Regions from separate parts of the Sodalis sp. RH16 genome, predicted to be linked through region 1. Evidence: predicted binding sites of a transcription regulator. Region 1 holds the regulator's gene; the other holds the start of a gene.
What was found. Region 1 encodes CRP, which controls carbon source genes, mostly activating them, when cyclic AMP is high. Its sites were predicted from a motif close to ATGTGANNNNNNTCACAT; they were not measured.
Positions count from the first base shown of each region.

Region 2: the regulator CRP is predicted to act here: its motif matches at 1,498-1,515, upstream of yrbN (protein YrbN).

Region 1 covers NZ_CP178737.1:2,280,790-2,283,937, reverse strand. Annotated here, with positions in the region: gene ACL2XJ_RS10385 (phosphoribulokinase) at 1-461, shown strand, start outside; gene ACL2XJ_RS10380 (OsmC family protein) at 508-915, opposite strand; gene crp (cAMP-activated global transcriptional regulator CRP) at 1,230-1,862, shown strand; gene ACL2XJ_RS10370 (YccS/YhfK family putative transporter) at 1,914-3,148, shown strand, end outside.
Region 2 covers NZ_CP178737.1:509,145-512,292, reverse strand. Annotated here, with positions in the region: gene pnp (polyribonucleotide nucleotidyltransferase) at 1-378, shown strand, start outside; gene nlpI (lipoprotein NlpI) at 529-1,416, shown strand; gene yrbN (protein YrbN) at 1,521-1,580, shown strand; gene ACL2XJ_RS02320 (DEAD/DEAH family ATP-dependent RNA helicase) at 1,592-3,148, shown strand, end outside.

The sequences.
Region 1 (3,148 bases):
TTACCGACCACCATAATGTGGCGCAGCATGTGGATCTCCTGGTGGGTGTAGTACCCATCGTCAACCTGGAATGGATACAAAAGCTGGTGCGCGATACCAGCGAACGCGGACACTCCCGGGAAGCGGTGATGGATTCCGTGGTGCGATCGATGGAAGACTATATCAGCTACATCACACCGCAATTTTCCCGTACCCATATCAATTTTCAACGGGTTCCCACGGTGGACACGTCCAACCCCTTTGCCGCCAAGGCCATCCCTTCGCTGGACGAAAGCTTTGTGGTAATTCACTTTCGCGGCCTGGATCATATCGACTTCCCCTATCTGCTGGCGATGCTGCAGGGGTCGTTTATTTCCAATATCAATACGCTGGTGGTACCGGGAGGGAAAATGGGGCTGGCGATGGAACTGATCATGGGACCATTGGTAAAGCAGCTGCTGGAAGGCAAACGCATTGAATAAACCGGGCGCGGCCGGAGCGTCGCGCCCGCGGTAACGCATCCGTCATTCAGGACGGCAAACGCACTTCAAAACTATGGGTAACGTTCACGGATTTGCCGAGCATCAAAGACACCGAGCAATACTTTTCCGCTGACAGCTCCACCGCCCTTTCGACGATTTTGTCGGTGAGCCCCGTGCCGGAAACTATAAAATGTAAATTAATATGGGTAAATAACCTCGGCGCTTCGTCGCGGCGTTCAGAGGTCAGCTTGACTTCGCAATCACGCACATCCTGACGCCCTTTTTGCAGAATCGATACCACGTCGATGGCGCTGCACCCCCCAGCCGCCATAAGTACCATTTCCATTGGGCTGGGCGCTTTTTCCCCTGCGTTGCCATCCATCAAAATCTGGTGGCCGGAGGCGGATTCACCTATAAAAGACAGACCTTCGACCCATTTTACTCGTGCTTGCATTATGATGACTCCAGATAAAAAGTTTTTCCTGCACCCTACATTTTTATTGGAAAGGTGGCAATGTTACCTAACATACTTCATGCTGATGCAAGACAACAGAAGACACTGCTTCAAACCTATGCTAAAAACAAGGCTGGATCGACCTCATGATAATGAAAGGGCAAGAGAGCGATCGGAACATCACTAAAACCAGACCCTAATAAGTTCCCTAACGTCGCTCCGTTTACAACGGAGATGGATCGATAAAACAGCGCCGTAATAGGGAATACGATGTCCTGAACAAGGACAGCGATGACAAAAGAGGATAACAGCGAATGGTTCTCGGCAAACCGCAAACAGACCCGACTCTCGAATGGTTCCTGTCTCATTGCCATATTCACAAGTATCCATCGAAGAGTACGCTAATACATCAAGGCGAAAAAGCTGAAACACTTTACTACATCGTCAAAGGCGCCGTCGCGGTGCTGATAAAAGATGAAGAAGGTAAAGAGATGATCTTGTCCTACCTTAACCAGGGGGATTTTATCGGGGAATTGGGCTTATTCGAAGAAGGCCAGGAGCGCAGCGCCTGGGTTCGTGCGAAAACCGCTTGTGAAGTGGCTGAAATTTCTTATAAAAAATTCCGGCAACTGATTCAGGTGAATCCGGATATCCTGATGCGTCTGTCGGCGCAGATGGCCAGCCGCTTGCAGGTCACCTCGGAAAAAGTCGGTAATCTGGCGTTTCTCGACGTCACGGGACGTATCGCGCAAACCTTGCTTAATCTGGCGAAACAACCCGACGCCATGACCCACCCCGACGGCATGCAAATCAAGATTACCCGCCAGGAAATCGGCCAGATTGTCGGCTGTTCCCGTGAAACGGTGGGCCGTATTCTGAAAATGCTGGAAGATCAAAATCTCATCTCCGCACACGGCAAGACCATTGTCGTTTACGGTACGCGTTAAACGTTAATCAAACAGGCGTGGTACTCTGTGCCACGCCTGCTTGTTGGCAGCATGTGGCGTCGACTGATCTATCACCCCGAAGTCAACTATGCCTTGCGGCAAACCATCGTGCTTTGCCTGCCGGTGGCGATAGGGCTATTGTTCGGCAGCCTGCAGAACGGCCTGCTGTTCTCCCTGGTGCCCGCCTGTTGCAACATCGCCGGCCTGGATACCCTGCATAAACGCTTTTTTAAACGCCTGGCCATCGGCGGTACGCTGTTCGCCGTCAGCAGCGTACTGATCCAGTGGCTGCTCTTTGTACACGTACCCTTGCCCTTTATCATGGTGGGCCTGGCGCTGGTGCTGGGCGTCACCGGTGAAATCAGTCCGTTGCACGGGCGGTTATTACCCGCCTCCCTTATCGCCGCCATTTTTACCCTCGGCCTGACCGGCAACGCCCCGGTGTGGATCCCGCCGCTGCTGTATATCGCCGGTACCGCCTGGTACGGGCTGTTTACCGGCCTGTGGTTCCGATGGCTTAAAGAGCAGCCGATGCGGGAAACCCTCAGCCTGCTCTATAGAGAGCTCGCGGATTATATCGAGGCGAAATACAGCCTGCTGACCCAGCATACCGACCCGGAAACCGCCCTGCCGCCGCTGTTTGCCCGGCAGCAGCGGGTGATTGATCTGATTGCGCAAATTTACCAGCAGCTGCATATGCTGTCGGCCAACCATCAGCTTCAGTACAAACGTCTGCTGCGGACATTTCAGGTGGCTCTGGACCTGCAAGAGCATATCGCCGTCAGTTTGCATCAGCCGGACGAAGTGCAGAAGCTGGTGGAGCAGAGTCACGCTGAAGCGGTGATCCGCTATAATGCCCAATTGATTGCCGCCCGGCTGCGGGTGGTAGCGGACGATATCCTTTATCATCGGTTATCGGGCCGTTTCACCATGGCGGAAGCCCTGTCGGCGGTGGAAAAAATTGCCCAGCGAAATCCGGATAATCCGGTGGGGCAATTTTGTTTTTATCACTTCAGCCGCATCGCCCGGCTGCTCAGGACGCAACGTCCGCTCTACCGGCGGGATATCATGGCGGATAACCAGCAACGGCTCTCTTTCTGGCAGGCGCTGCGCAGCTACTGTTCGCTCAAATCCATGGCGCTGCGCAACGCCGCCCGGCTGGGCATTATGCTGGCCATCGGCAGCAGCCTGGGACTGGTGTTCAACCTGCCTAAACCCTACTGGATTCTGATGACGGTGATGTTTGTCAGCCAGAACGGCTATAACGCCACCCGGGTACGTATCCA
Region 2 (3,148 bases), 1.8 Mb from region 1:
GAAGAAACCGGCACGACCATTGAAATCGAAGATGACGGCACGGTCAAAGTCGCTGCCACCGACGGTGAGAAAGCGCGCCATGCCATTCGCCGTATCGAAGAGATTACCGCTGAAATTGAAGTGGGCCGGGTCTATAATGGTAAAGTGACGCGTATTGTCGATTTTGGCGCCTTCGTGGCAATCGGCGGCGGCAAAGAAGGTCTGGTGCATATTTCCCAGATTGCCGACAAGCGTGTGGAAAAAGTGGCCGACTATTTGCAAATGGGACAAGAAGTGCCGGTCAAGGTATTGGAAGTTGATCGTCAGGGGCGCGTGCGTTTAAGCATCAAAGAAGCCACCACGCCCGGTCAGGATGCGGCAGTACCTGAAGTAGAATAAATCGGCACGATAAAAGAGTATAATTACTGTTAGCGCAATTTACAGCTCCTTACGCGGTAGGGAGCTGATCGTATCACAAGGGCGGGACGCCTTGTGTTAAGCCGATGGGGGACAGGACGTTCATCCAATGTTTTTCTTCGGGAGTGGGAAATGAGGCCTTACTTGCGCTGGTGGTTCGTTGCGATGGCGTTTATGCTGGCAGGATGCAGCAACATTGATTGGCGTAGTAAAGATGACGTATTAGCTGTTCCCTTACAGCCGACGTTACAACAGGAAGTCATCCTGGCGCGCATGGAACAAATCCTGGCGAGCCGGGCACTAACCGATGATGAACGAGCACAGCTATTATATGAGCGCGGAGTGCTGTATGATAGTCTTGGGTTGCGTGCGCTAGCGCGGAATGATTTTTCACAAGCGCTGGCAATACGACCCGATATGCCGGAAGTTTTTAATTATCTCGGCATATATTTAACGCAGGCAGGCAATTTTGATGCTGCCTATGAAGCGTTTGATTCTGTACTAGAGCTTGATCCAACTTACAATTACGCGTATTTAAACCGTGGCATCGCCTTGTATTATGGAGGCCGCTACCGTTTAGCGCAGGATGATCTGCAGGCGTTTTATCGCGACGACCCAAATGATCCATTCCGTTCGCTGTGGCTTTACCTGGTGGAGAAGCAAATCGACACCAACAAAGCCAAAGACGCGCTGGCACAGCGCTATCAGAAAGCGAACAGGGGGCAATGGGGATGGAATATTGTCGAGTTCTACCTGGGGGACATCAGTGAAACAACGCTGATGGAGCGCCTTAAGGCGGACGCAACGGATAACACTTCGCTCGCCGAGCATCTCAGTGAAACTGACTTCTATTTAGGTAAACACTACCTGAGTCTGGGGGACAAGAACTCCGCTTCGGCGCTGTTCAAACTGACGGTCGCTAACAACGTACATAACTTTGTTGAGCACCGCTATGCATTGTTGGAATTGGCGCTTTTAGGCCAAGGGCAAGACGACCTATCAGAATCGGACCAGCAATAGCTGACGAACTAAACAACTCAGCCCGATACCTTTTTTTTATCACCTGCGAGGGTGAGGGCTTGTTTGTCCGTTTTTAATCCAATTTGAGCCGGTTCACACTTTTGATGAAAATGACTGAAAGTTTTCACGACGAGGTATGTAGACTGGCCGCCATGATGAAATGAGGCACGTGTACATGTCTGAAGTTGAAACCTCCTTTGCTGATTTGGGACTCTCCACTCCCATCCTCAACGCTCTTCTCGATCTGGGCTACGAAAAACCATCGCCAATCCAGTTAGAGTGTATCCCGCAGTTGCTGGCGGGCCGTGATGTCCTGGGCATGGCGCAAACCGGGAGCGGGAAGACCGCTGCGTTTGCTTTGCCCCTATTACATAATATTGATGCGGAACTGGCCGCTCCCCAAGTGCTGGTTCTGGCGCCGACCCGTGAGTTGGCGGTACAGGTCGCGGAAGCGATTTCCGATTTTGCCAAGCATATGAAAGGCATTAACGTGGTGGCGCTTTACGGCGGCCAGCGTTATGACGTCCAGTTGCGCGCCCTGCGCCAAGGGCCGCAGGTTGTCGTGGGTACGCCGGGTCGTCTGCTGGACCATTTGAAACGCGGCACCCTCGATTTATCCAAACTCAGCGGTTTGGTGCTGGATGAAGCCGATGAAATGCTGCGTATGGGCTTTATCGAAGACGTGGAAACCATTATGGCGCAAATCCCCGCCAAGCATCAGACGGCGCTGTTTTCCGCCACGATGCCTGAGGCGATTCGCCGGATTACCCGTCGTTTCATGAACGATCCGCAGGAAGTCAGGATTCAGTCCAGCGTGACCACCCGTCCCGATATCAGCCAGAGTTACTGGACGGTGCACGGCATGCGCAAGAATGAAGCGCTGGTGCGTTTCCTCGAAGCGGAAGATTTCGACGCCGCCATCATCTTCGTGCGCACCAAAAACGCCACGCTGGAAGTGGCGGAAGCGCTGGAGCACAGCGGTTACAACAGCGCCGCCCTTAACGGCGATATGAACCAGGCCTTGCGTGAACAAACCCTGGATCGCCTGAAGGACGGTCGTCTGGATATTCTGATTGCCACCGATGTGGCGGCTCGCGGACTGGATGTGGATCGTATCAGCCTGGTGGTGAACTATGATATTCCGATGGATTCGGAATCCTATGTGCACCGTATCGGCCGTACCGGCCGTGCGGGCCGCGCCGGACGCGCGCTGCTGTTCGTTGAGAACCGCGAACGCCGTTTGCTGAAGAATATCGAACGTATCATGAAGCTGGCTATTCCAGAAGTGGAAATCCCTACCGGCGAGTTGCTCAGCCAGCGCCGTCTGGAAAAATTCGCCTCGAAGGTCCAGGCCCAGTTGGAAAGCAGCGATTTGGATATGTATCGCGCCCTGCTGGCGAAGCTTCAGCCGCTGGAAGAGCTGGATATGGAAACCCTGGCCGCGGCACTTCTGAAAATGGCCCAGGGCGAACGTCCGCTGATCCTGCCGCCGGATCCGGTTATTGACCGTCGTCCGCGCCGTGAATTCCGCGAACGTGATGAACGCCGCCCGGAAAGCGCCGGTGCCGGTGGTGAACGTCCGGCACGCCGTGAACGTCGCGACGTGGGTGAAATGGATTTGTACCGCATTGAGGTGGGCCGTGACGACGGGGTGGAAGTTCGCCATATCGTGGGCGCCATTGCCAACGAAGGCGATATCAGCAGCCGGTACATCGGCAATATCAAGCTGTTC